Regions from separate parts of the Ensifer sp. MJa1 genome, predicted to be linked through region 2. Evidence: riboswitches for the same ligand, from Rfam matches in the RefSeq annotation. Region 2 holds a riboswitch; the other holds the start of a gene.
The links. Region 2 has a riboswitch for FMN ahead of MKZ91_RS16645 (6,7-dimethyl-8-ribityllumazine synthase). Riboswitches for the same ligand answer to the same signal wherever they lie in the genome.
Positions count from the first base shown of each region.

Region 1: linked by a shared signal. The riboswitch ahead of MKZ91_RS31340 (DMT family transporter) and the one ahead of MKZ91_RS16645 (6,7-dimethyl-8-ribityllumazine synthase) in region 2 are both predicted to bind FMN.

Region 1 is NZ_JAKUMO010000051.1:732-6,884, forward strand. Features, by position in the region: gene lon (endopeptidase La) at 1-2,077, shown strand, start outside; gene hupB (DNA-binding protein HupB) at 2,298-2,573, shown strand; FMN riboswitch at 2,697-2,850, shown strand; gene MKZ91_RS31340 (DMT family transporter) at 2,929-3,843, shown strand; gene MKZ91_RS31345 (esterase-like activity of phytase family protein) at 3,924-6,131, shown strand.
Region 2 is NZ_JAKUMO010000011.1:107,194-113,394, reverse strand. Features, by position in the region: gene MKZ91_RS16665 (ABC transporter substrate-binding protein) at 1-296, shown strand, start outside; gene MKZ91_RS16660 (ABC transporter permease) at 426-1,307, shown strand; gene MKZ91_RS16655 (ABC transporter permease) at 1,304-2,086, shown strand; gene MKZ91_RS16650 (ABC transporter ATP-binding protein) at 2,098-3,159, shown strand; FMN riboswitch at 3,281-3,431, shown strand; gene MKZ91_RS16645 (6,7-dimethyl-8-ribityllumazine synthase) at 3,524-3,997, shown strand; gene derI (D-erythrulose-4-phosphate isomerase) at 4,410-4,853, opposite strand; gene MKZ91_RS16635 (triose-phosphate isomerase) at 4,892-5,659, opposite strand; gene MKZ91_RS16630 (DeoR/GlpR family DNA-binding transcription regulator) at 5,656-6,201, opposite strand, start outside.

The sequences.
Region 1 (6,153 bases), on a different contig from region 2:
TTCAGCACACACGCTCAACGAGCCGACCGAAGATCCGGTCGAGATCGAGGCGCTGAGCCGCTCGGTCGTTTCCGAGTTCGAAAGCTACGTGAAGCTCAACAAGAAGATCTCGCCCGAGGTCGTCGGTGTCGCGAGCCAGATCGAAGATTATTCGAAGCTCGCCGATACGGTCGCCTCGCACCTGTCGATCAAGATCGTCGAAAAGCAGGAAATGCTGGAGACCACCAGCGTGAAGATGCGCCTGGAGAAGGCGCTCGGCTTCATGGAAGGTGAGATTTCCGTTCTGCAGGTCGAAAAGCGCATCCGCTCGCGCGTCAAGCGCCAGATGGAGAAGACCCAGCGCGAGTACTACCTCAACGAACAGATGAAGGCGATCCAGAAGGAGCTCGGCGACGGCGAAGATGGCCGCGACGAAATGGCCGAGATCGAGGAGCGCATCGCCAAGACGAAGCTCTCCAAGGAAGCCCGCGAGAAGGCCGATGCCGAGCTGAAGAAGCTGCGCCAGATGAGCCCGATGTCGGCGGAAGCGACCGTCGTCCGCAACTACCTGGATTGGCTGCTGGGTCTGCCGTGGGGCAAGAAGTCGAAGATCAAGACCGACCTGAACCACGCCGAAGACGTGCTCAACACCGATCACTTCGGCCTCGACAAGGTCAAGGAACGCATCGTCGAATATCTCGCCGTTCAGGCGCGTTCGTCGAAGATCAAGGGCCCGATCCTGTGCCTCGTCGGCCCTCCGGGCGTCGGCAAGACCTCGCTCGCCAAGTCGATCGCCAAGGCGACCGGCCGCGAATACGTGCGCATGGCGCTCGGTGGCGTTCGTGACGAAGCCGAGATACGCGGTCACCGCCGCACCTATATCGGCTCCATGCCCGGCAAGGTCGTGCAGTCGATGAAGAAGGCGAAGCGGTCGAACCCGCTCTTTCTGCTCGACGAGATCGACAAGATGGGCCAGGATTTCCGCGGTGATCCGTCGTCGGCTCTGCTCGAGGTGCTGGATCCGGAACAGAACTCGACCTTCATGGACCACTACCTAGAAGTCGAATACGACCTGTCCAACGTGATGTTCATCACCACGGCCAACACGCTGAACATTCCGGCGCCGTTGATGGACCGCATGGAAGTGATCCGCATCGCCGGCTACACCGAAGAGGAAAAGCTGGAAATCGCCAAGCGGCACCTGCTGCCGAAGGCGATCCGCGATCACGCACTGCAGCCGAAGGAGTTTTCGGTCACCGACGGGGCGCTGATGGCGGTCATCCAGACCTACACGCGCGAAGCTGGTGTCCGTAACTTCGAGCGCGAGCTGATGAAGCTTGCCCGCAAGGCCGTGACCGAAATCATCAAGGGCAAGACCAAGAAGGTCGAGGTTACCGCTGACAACATCAACGATTACCTGGGCGTGCCACGGTTCCGCCACGGCGAGGCCGAACGCGACGATCAGGTTGGCGTGGTCACCGGGCTTGCCTGGACCGAGGTCGGCGGCGAGTTGCTGACGATCGAAGGCGTCATGATGCCCGGCAAGGGCCGCATGACGGTCACGGGCAACCTGCGCGACGTGATGAAGGAATCGATTTCGGCGGCGGCCTCCTATGTCCGCTCGCGTGCGATCGATTTCGGCATCGAGCCACCGTTGTTTGACAAGCGTGACATCCACGTGCACCTGCCGGAAGGCGCCACGCCGAAGGATGGTCCGTCGGCAGGCGTCGCGATGGCAACGGCGATCGTGTCGATCATGACCGGCATCCCGATTTCAAAGGATGTCGCGATGACCGGCGAGATCACGTTGCGTGGTCGCGTGCTTCCGATCGGCGGCCTGAAGGAAAAGCTGCTGGCGGCTCTCAGAGGCGGCATCAAGAAGGTGCTGATCCCCGAGGAGAACGCCAAGGATCTCGCTGAGATTCCGGACAACGTGAAGAACTCGCTCGAGATCATCCCGGTTTCGCGCATGGGCGAAGTGCTCGAGCACGCGCTGGTGCGCAGGCCCGAGCCGATCGAATGGGACCCGGCCAACGAGCCGGCAACCGTTGCAGCGGTCGATTCGCAGGACGAGGCGGGTTCCTCGATCGCCCACTGACGGGCCCCTGAAATGGGCGTTGCCGACCACAGGCAGCGCCGAAATTACAGAAAAACTGGGAAGACCGGCCTCTGGCCGGTCTTTTTTGTTGTAAAAACGCGCTGCAAGCCTTGCATTCCAAGGGATTAGGCGCAATTGGGAATGGCAAGACGCGGGCGATGCGTAAGCCGCCGCGGCTTAAAACACAGTCGTTTCGAACCAATCTGAAAGGGGTGGAAACATGAACAAAAATGAGCTCGTGTCTGCCGTTGCTGAGAAGGCCGGACTTTCCAAGACCGACGCATCTTCTGCAGTTGATGCAGTTTTCGAGACCATCCAGGGCGAGCTGAAGAACGGCGGCGACATTCGCCTGGTCGGCTTTGGCAACTTCTCGGTTTCGCGCCGCGAAGCCTCGAAGGGCCGCAACCCGTCCACGGGTGCGGAAGTTGACATCCCGGCGCGCAACGTGCCGAAGTTCACGGCCGGCAAGGGCCTGAAGGACGCCGTCAACGGCTGATCAGATTTGCTTGGCAGCCGGACACGAGGCCGGCAGTCCAGGTATTCGGGGGTTCGGCGCAAGCCGGACCCTTTCGCATTTTGAGGCGGCCCTTGCAGGGGCGTGCCATTTGCTCTACGGCTCAGCCGTTCTCAGGGCGGGGTGAAAGTCCCCACCGGCGGTAAGGGCCTCGAGCCCAAGCCCGCGAGCGCCTCGCTCTCGACACTCGAGGGGAGGGTCAGCAGATCCGGTGCAATTCCGGAGCCGACGGTCACAGTCCGGATGAAAGAGAATGATCGCGGGCACGAAGGGCGGGAACGCCCGGCGTTGCGCCTTGCGCTCATGCGTCCTGATTTGTGTTTGTCCGTTTCTCAGGATGCATGACATGAACCAGACTTCCCTCGGCCTTTCCTCCTCCCGTGCCATGGTCGGCGCCGGCTTTATGGTGCTGGCGGGTGTGGCCTTTGCCGGTCTCAATGTCGCCACCCAATGGCTGACGATGAAGCTCGGCTTTCCCGCAGCCTCCACCGCCTTCTGGCAGTACGCCTTCGCCTTTCTCTTTTCCTTGCCGTTCCTGTGGCGGGCAGGGCTATCGGCGATGCGGACCAGTTACCCGTGGCGGCACGTCGTCCGTGTGGCGTTAGCCGCCTTCGGTGTCGGAGCCTGGGTTTCCGGCCTTGCCCACGTGCCGATCTGGCAGGCGATCGGCCTGGTCATGACCTCGCCGTTCTTCATCATTCTCGGCGCCCGCCTGTTTCTCGGCGAGCGCGTCGGGCCGGCGCGCTGGCTGGCGACGGCCGTTGGCTTCACCGGTGCGATGATCATTCTGGAGCCCTGGTCTGATGGCTTCAGTTGGGCAGCCCTGCTGCCGATCCTTTCGGCGCTGCTCTGGGGCGCATCGTCGCTGATCACCAAGAGCCTGACCGGCAGCGAGCGCCCCGAGACCATCACCATCTGGCTCCTCGTGCTGCTGACGCCGATCAACGGTGCGATTGCGCTTGCCGCAGGCTTTGCCGTCCCGACCGGAATGGCGCTTGGTCTGCTGGTGCTTGCCGGCGTGTTGACCGTGTTTGCGCAATATCTGTTGACGCTCGCCTACACGGTTGCGGACGCAGCCTATGTGCAGCCCTTCGATGATTTGAAGCTGCCGCTCAACGTTTTCGCCGGCTGGCTCGTCTTTGGCTATGCGCCGACAGGCTATCTCTGGCTCGGCGCCGCCTTCATTCTGGGCGCGTCACTGTTCATCATGCGCAACGAGATGCGGCGAGAGCAGGTGGCCGCTGCAACCTGAACGGTGCAAAAGCTGCCGGCTGTCATTCGGCTGTCATCGCCATCGCGCAGAACCCCCATGTTTTCAGTGTTCGCACGCACATGGGGGATTTCATGACCATTGTATCGCGCATGACGGCGCTTACCGCCGTCCTTCTCGCTTCAGCCGCCTTTCCCGCGGCCGCCGAGCCCGTCTTCAACCGCGTAGCCTCCTTCGCTGTCGCCGACAACCTGCCGGAAGGTGATGCCCGCAAGGCGGCGACCTCCGCCGAGATCATCACGGCCAGCGAAAATGGCAACACGCTTGTTTATTCCGACAGCCCGGGCAAGCGTATCGGCCTCATCGACATTACCGACGCGAAGGCACCGAAGGCGGCGGGCGTCGTTGCCTTTGATGGCGAGCCGACGTCCGTTGCCGTTGCCGGCGCAAAGGTGTTCGTCGCAGTCAACACGCGCGAGAGCTTCGTCAAGCCGTCCGGTCTGCTGGCCGTTGTCGACCTGGCGTCGAAGAAGGTGGAAACGACCTGTGATCTTGGCGGTCAGCCGGATTCGGTCGCCATCAACAAGGACGGCACGCTTGCAGCCATCGCCATCGAAAACGAGCGCGACGAAGAGGTCAATGACGGCCAGATCCCGCAGATGCCGGCCGGTGACCTGGTGATCCTGTCGTTGAAGGACGGCGTCGCCGATTGTGCCTCGCTGAAGCGCGTGACGCTGACGGGCCTTTCCGAAATTGCCGGCGAAGACCCGGAGCCGGAATTCGTCGCCTTCAACAGCAAGGACGAGATTGCGCTTACGCTGCAGGAAAACAACCACATCGTCATCATCGACGGCAAGACGGCGACCGTGAAGACGCATTTCTCTGCCGGCACCGTCGACCTCAAGGACATCGACGCCAAGCGCAACGGCGCAATTGCCTTCAAGGACGAGCAGCCCGGCCGCAAGCGCGAGCCTGATGCCGTGAAGTGGCTCGACGACAACCGTATCGTCGTTGCCAACGAAGGCGACTACGAGGGTGGTTCGCGCGGCTTCACGATCTTCGATACGACCGGCAAGGTTGTCTACGAGGCAGGTGCGAGCTTCGAGCATGCCATCGCTGCGATCGGCCACTATCCCGAGAAGCGCTCCTCGGCCAAGGGCATCGAGCCCGAGGGCCTGGAAGCGGCGAAGTTCGGTGACGACAACCTGTTCTTCGTCCTATCCGAGCGCGCCTCGATCGTCGGCGTCTACAAGGACACCGGTGCGGAGCCGCAGCTTCTGCAACTGTTGCCGTCGGGCATTTCGCCCGAGGGTGCCGTTGCCATTCCGTCGCGCAATCTGCTTGCCACCGCCAATGAGGTCGATCTCGGCGAAGACGGCGGTGCCCGCTCGCACGTGATGATCTATGAGCGCGGCGAAGGCGAAGCTGCCTATCCGCAGGTCCGTTCTGCCGAAAAGGACGGCCTGCCGATCGGTTTCGGTGCACTGTCTGGTCTCGCAGCCGTTGCCGACAAGCCGGGCTTCCTGCGCGCCGTCAACGATTCGGTCTTCTCGTCGCAGCCGACGATCTTCACGATCGACGCCACGCAAAAGCCGGCGCTGGTCACCGAAGCGCTGGCGATCACTCGTGACGGCGCACCGGCCCAGAAGCTCGACATCGAAGGCATTGCCAATGACGGGGAAGGGGGCTTCTGGCTCGTCTCCGAAGGCAATTCGGACAAGCTCTATAGCCACGCGCTCTTCCACGTGAACAAGAAGGGCGAGATCAAGAAGGAAATCGCCCTTCCGGAAGCTCTGCGCGCCAGTGAAACCCGCTTCGGCTTCGAAGGCATCTCGCTCGTTGGCGAAGGCGACGACCAGACGCTCTGGATGGCCGTGCAGCGCGAGTGGAAGGACGACGAGAAGGGCTTCGTCAAGCTCGTCTCCTACAATCCGAAGAGCGAAGAGTGGGGCGCCGTGCGCTATCCGCTCGAAAAAGCCGGCGACGGCTGGGTCGGCCTCTCGGAAATCTCCGTTCACGGCGACTATGCCTATATCATCGAGCGCGACAACCTGATCGGTCAGGCTGCCAAGCTGAAGAAGATCTATCGCGTCGCCCTGTCGGAACTGAAGCCGGCGGCCCTTGGCGGTGAACTTCCTGTCGTCAAGAAGGAAGAGGTCCGCGACCTCATCCCGGATCTGAAGGCACTGAATGGTTATGTCGTCGACAAGGTCGAAGGCTTCACCGTTGACGCCGCCGGCAACGGCTATGTCGTCACCGACAACGACGGTGTCGACGACAGCTCCGGCGAGACCCTGTTCTTCTCCATTGGCGCCATCAACGCGATGTGAGCGTTACCGCCCGGAGAAAACG
Region 2 (6,201 bases):
CCGGCGTCTATGTTCAGGGCATCTCGGCCTATGCGCCGCACCCGAACGCAGCGAAGCTCTGGATGGAGCACCTCTATTCCGACGAAGGTCAGCTCGGCTGGCTCAAGGGCTTCTGCCACCCGGCTCGCTTCAACGCCATGGTCAAGGCCGGCAAGGTTCCGCAGGAGTTGATCGACGCCCTGCCGCCGGCAGCAGCCTATGAAAAGGCCTACTTCCCGACGCTCGAAGAAGTCGACGCCAACAAGGCTGCCGTCACCGGCGGCTGGGATGCCGTCGTCGGCGCGAACGTCCAGTAAGTCTTTCCACAGTCCTGTCGCCCCGGCCGGTTTTCCGGTCGGGGCGCATACGTTATTTGCAAGAAATTCAATTCTTTAGACCATCAATTACGCCCGCATCGATTACGCGGCTTCACGGGGGCGAACGGAATGTCATCTGCGAAACCCGACGCCAGCCCGCCTGCGCGTCGCCTACCGCTTCACTGGCTGGGTATCCTACCCTTTGCCGCCTTCGTGACGCTGTTCCTGATCCTGCCGACGATGAAGATCGTCATCGGCGCCTTTCAGACGCCGGAAGGCAGCTTCACATTCGAGAATATCCGCGGCCTGTTCACGCCCTCGATCCTTGCCGCCTATTGGATCTCGATCAAGATCAGCATCGCCTCCGCACTTCTCGGCTGCCTGATCGGCTTTGCCATGGCCTCTGCCATCGTCTTCGGCGGACTGCCGAAGGGCATCCGCGGGCCGCTTTTGACCTTCTCGGGCGTTGCCTCCAACTTTGCCGGCGTGCCGCTCGCCTTCGCCTTCCTCGCGACGCTTGGCCCCGTCGGCATCGTCACCGTCTTCCTGCGCTCGAACTTCGGCTTCGACTTGAGGATGCTCGGCTTCAACCTCCTGTCCTTCTGGGGGCTGACGATCACCTATCTGTTCTTCCAGATCCCGCTGATGATCCTGATCATCACGCCGGCGCTCGACGGGCTGAAGCGCGAATGGCGCGAGGCGGCGGAAATCCTCGGCGCCACGGGCCTGCAATACTGGCGCATGGTCGCCTTCCCGATCCTGCTTCCCTCGCTCCTCGGCACGCTCGCACTGCTCTTTGCCAATGCCTTCGGCGCGGTTGCAACCGCGATCGCACTCACCGGCTCGTCGCTGTCGATCGTGCCGATCCTGCTCTTTGCCCAGATCCGCGGCGACGTGCTTGGTAATCCGCATCTCGGCTATGCGCTTGCCTTCGGCATGATCGTCGTTACCGGCATCGCCAATGCGATCTACATCTGGCTGCGGGGCCGCAGCGAAAGGTGGCTGAAATGAAGAAGATCTGGGCCTGGGGGGCTCTCCTGTTCGGCCTCCTCTATTTCACCCTGCCGCTCATCGGCATGACCAACTTCTCCTTGAAGATGCGCCGCGGCGAATATTCCTTCGACGCCTATCAGAAGGTCTTTGCCGACCCGCGCTTCCAGGAGACCTTCACCTATTCGGTGCTGCAGGCGCTGTTCACCATCGTCTTCGGCGTACTGCTGGTTGTTCCGACCGCCTACTGGGTCCGCCTCAAGCTGCCGCGGCTGCGCCCCGTTATCGAGTTCATCACGCTGCTGCCGCTGGTCATCCCGGCGATCGTCATCGTCTTCGGCTATATCCGGCTCTACAACACCTCGAGCTGGCTGCCGCTGACGGGCTCGCTGACCGGCACCAACATCCTCCTGATGTTCGGCTATGCGACGCTTGCGCTTCCCTACATGTACCGCGCCGTCGACACTGGCCTTCGCACCATCGACGTCGGCACGCTCACCGAAGCGGCCCAGAGCCTTGGCGCCGGCTGGACGACGATCCTTGCCAAGATCATCTTGCCGAACGTGCTGGTCGCGGTGCTTTCGGGCGCCTTCCTGACGTTTGCCATCGTCATCGGCGAGTTCACCATGGCGGCGCTTCTGAACCGACCGGCCTTCGGCCCCTACATGCAGCTCTTGGGCGCCAACCGCGCCTATGAGCCGGCGGCTCTCGCCGTTATCGCATTCGGCATCACCTGGGGCTGCCTCGGCCTCATCCAGCTCGTCTCGCGCTTCCAGAAAAGCGCGCCTCCTAAGGCCTGAGGACCGCACCAATGAGTTTTCTGTCACTCACCAGCATCAAGAAGTCCTTCGGCCCGGTTCAGGTCGTGCATGATTTCAACATGAACATCGAAAAGGGCGAGTTCGTCTCCTTCTTGGGCCCGTCGGGCTGCGGCAAGACGACGGTTCTGCGCATGATCGCCGGCTTCGAGACGCCGACCAGCGGCAAGATCGTCATCAACGGCAAGGACCAGAACGCACTGAAGCCCAACCAGCGCAACATCGGCATGGTGTTCCAGGCCTATGCGCTGTTCCCCAACATGAACGTGCATGACAACGTCGCCTTCGGTCTGAAGATTGCAGGCACCGAGAAGTCGCAGATCGACGCACGGGTGAAGCAGATGCTCGGGCTGATCAAGCTCGACCATCTGGCGGACCGCTTCCCCTACCAGCTCTCCGGCGGCCAGCAGCAGCGCGTGGCGCTTGCCCGCGCCATTGCCGTCAAACCGCAGGTGCTGCTGCTCGACGAGCCGCTTTCGGCACTAGACGCCAAGATCCGCGTCTCGCTGCGCGAGGAAATCCGGCAGATCCAGCAGCAGCTCGGCATCACAACGGTCTTCGTCACCCATGACCAGGAAGAGGCGCTGTCGATCTCCGACCGCATCGTCGTCATGAATGCCGGCCGCGCCGACCAGATCGGCACCCCCTTCGAGATCTACAACACGCCGGCAACGCGCTTCGTCGCCTCCTTCGTCGGCACGCTCAGCATCATCGAGGGCAAGGTCGCGGACCCGGCATCGGGTGCGGTGACGATCGGCAACCAGCAGATCGCGCTGAAGGACCCGATTGCCGGCATGAAGGGCGGCGACAGCATATCGCTGGCGCTGCGTCCCGAAGCAGGCTCGATTGCCGAAGGTGCCAAGGGCGATACGGCCCTTGCCGGCGAAGTCGTCTCGACCAGCTTCTTGGGCTCGGTCATCCGCACGCGCCTTCGCGTCGGCGGCGACGTCATCTCCTTCGACATGTTCAACAATCCGGGCGTGGCCCCGCCGGTTTCCGGCGACAGCGTCACCCTGCGCTTTGCCGCCAAGGACCTGCTCGTCATTCGCGAGTAGCAGGCTGACGCCATCGGAACGATTTCTTCCGATGGCGTCGAACCCTGGAAAATTCTGTCGTGATTTCCAGCATTTTCGTCGCAGCGCGCGTTTGACCGCCCACGCTCGCGCTATATAGTCGCGTTGTTCTCAGGGCGGGGCGAAATTCCCCACCGGCGGTAGCGGCCGAAAGGCTGAAGCCCGCGAGCGCCTTAGGGTTTCACCCCTGGGGGTCAGCAGATCCGGTCAGATTCCGGAGCCGACGGTCACAGTCCGGATGGAAGAGAGCAAGCAGGAACGTGGGCCCCGCAACGGGTCCCCGCGCGCATGCATGTTCGCCCGACGGGATCATTGGAAAACGCCAAACCCTGAAAGGCTTGAGACCATGACCATTCTTTCCCACCCCGCCGCCAAGATCGCGATCGTCCGTGCCCGCTGGCACGCCGACATCGTCGACCGCGCGGTCGATGCCTTCGTTGCACAATGGACGAAGCTCGGCGGTTCGGCAGCCGACGTCGAGATCTTCGACGTGCCCGGTGCGCTCGAAATCCCGCTGCACGCGCAGACGCTGGCCAAGACTGGCCGTTATGCCGCGATCCTCGGCACCGCCTTCGTCGTCGACGGCGGCATCTACCGCCACGACTTCGTCGCCGGTACCGTGCTCGACGCCATGATGCGGGTGCAACTCGACACCAACGTGCCGGTGCTTTCGGCCGTGCTGACGCCGCATAATTTCCAGGAAAGCGAGCCGCTGATCACCTTCTTCCGCGAACACTTCGTCGCCAAGGGCACGGAAGCCGCCAACGCCTGCGCCCAGATCCTCGACGCCCGTGCCAAGCTGGCGCTGATCAACGCCTGATCGGCCCTCGAGACATCGGCTGCCCCTCATCCGCTCGGTGAGGGCCTGCCCCTCATCCGGCTGCCGCCACCTTCCCCGCGCGCGGGGAGAAGGACACATGTGGCGCCCTTTTCGCTGCCAAGAACCCGCCCTCGCCACCTTCGGTCAATTAGGTTTCCGGTGATGGCGCGACGAGCGAGAAGTCGAAGAAGATCAGCAAGCAACCTCAGGAATCGCGACGCGGTTGTCCCTGCACGCGAATACGCCCGGCATCGCTGCCGGGCGCGTCGTCACGATGCCTGAGGGAGGATCAACGGGCGTCGCGATTTCAGGTTTAGAGGCCGATCAAAAGTGTTTTGGGTCGGACCGACCCAAAATCACCGTGATCACAAGGGGGAGCGGGAGGCCGTTGGAAGACCACTCCCCCTTCTGCTCATCCCGCTCTGACAGCGTCGAGCCGGTCGATCGCCCGGACGTTGCCGGCGGACGGGCCTTCCGGATCGAACTCGGATGCAAGCCAGGTATCGACGATCGCCTTCGCCAGCTCGGAACCGATGACGCGGGCACCCATGGTGATGATCTGGGCGTTGTTTGACTTCGCGGCTCGCTCGGCCGAATAGGTGTCATGCGTGAGCGCCGCACGGATGCCCGGCACCTTGTTGGCCGAGATGCACACACCGATGCCGGTGCCGCAAAACAGGATGCCGCGGTCGTGCTTGCCTTCGACGACCTGCTGCGCCAGGTTCTGCGCGAGATCCGCATAGAAGCCGGACTGGCTGAGGTCCACGACTTCAACATCGGACCTGCCGCCGAGATGAGCGGCGATGACATCCAGCAGGGGCTTGCCGGCGCTGTCTGCCCCGATTGCAATCTTCATGATTGTTCCTTTCCTAAGAACCTGCCGCGGCGAAAGGCTCAGATCGCCCTTGAGACACGCTGCAGAATGTCGAGATAGCCAGTGACATCCCAGGCGGAGCGGCCGATGAAGAGACCGTCGATATGCGCCTGAGCGATGAGTTCTTCGCAATTGCCGGGGTTGACGCTGCCGCCGTAGAGCACCGGCACGCGTGCGCCGAGCGCCGCTTCGGCCACCTCGGCAATGCGCTTGTGGCGCTCGTCGGCGTAGTCTGCGGTCGCGGGGATGCCGTTGACGCCGATCGCCCAGACCGGCTCGTAGGCAAGCAGGATGGTCGCCGCCTTCGCCTCGCCTTCGAGAAGCTGAAGCGCGCCTTCGACCTGGCGCTTCAGCACCGCGTCCGCCTCGCCAGCTTCGCGCTCGGCAAGTGTCTCGCCGATGCAGATCAGCGGCACCAGGCCGTGGCGCACGGCGGCTGCCGTCTTCAGGCCGACAGTGCGGTCCGTTTCGCCGAAATGCTCACGCCGTTCGCTGTGGCCAAGCTCGACCACATCGAGATTGCAATCCGAAAGCATCAGCGGCGAGACCTCGCCGGTCCAGGCGCCAGCATCGTCCCAATGCATGTTCTGGGCGCCGACCTTGACGCTGGTGCCGGCAAGCCGCGCCTTGACCTCACGCACCGCCGTAAACGGCGGAATGACGAAACGCTGGATGCGTTCGTCGCGCGCCGCATCGGCAGCCACCAAGCCCTCGGCAAAGGCCATCGCCTCGGCGAGCGTCTTGTTCATCTTCCAGCTGGTGCCGACCCAGAATGCGGACATGCTCATGCCTTCTCCTTGGAATTGTCGATCCTGACCAGCCGGATGCCCGCCTCTCCAAGCGGTGCGGCATGTTCGCGCGCCAGCTCGGCGCCGGTCAGCACCGCGTCGAAGGCATCGAGCCCGGTCAGGAAATGGAGCGCCGAGCGCCCGAATTTGTCGTGATCCACCAGCAGGTACTTGCGCTTGGCCGCCTTGACCATCAGGCGCTTGGCCTGCACCACTTCCTGGTCCTGGTGGAACGCCGTCGTGCCTTCGATCGCCGAGCTCGACAGAAAGGCGATATCGACGCGCAGCGAGCGCAGCGCCTCGTCGGTGACGATGCCGAAGAAGCCGTTGAACTTCTTGCTGTACTGGCCGCCGAGCGCGATGACGTTGATGCCGGGAGCGCCCGAGAGACTGCTGATCACACCGAGATTGTTGGTGATGACCGTCAGCGGTCGAATGTCGCGGATGCACTCAGCGATCGCGCCGGTCGTTGAGCTGTCGTCGATCAGGATGCTCTGCCCCGGTTCGATCAGCGTGGCCGCATGTTCGGCGATCCGCCGCTT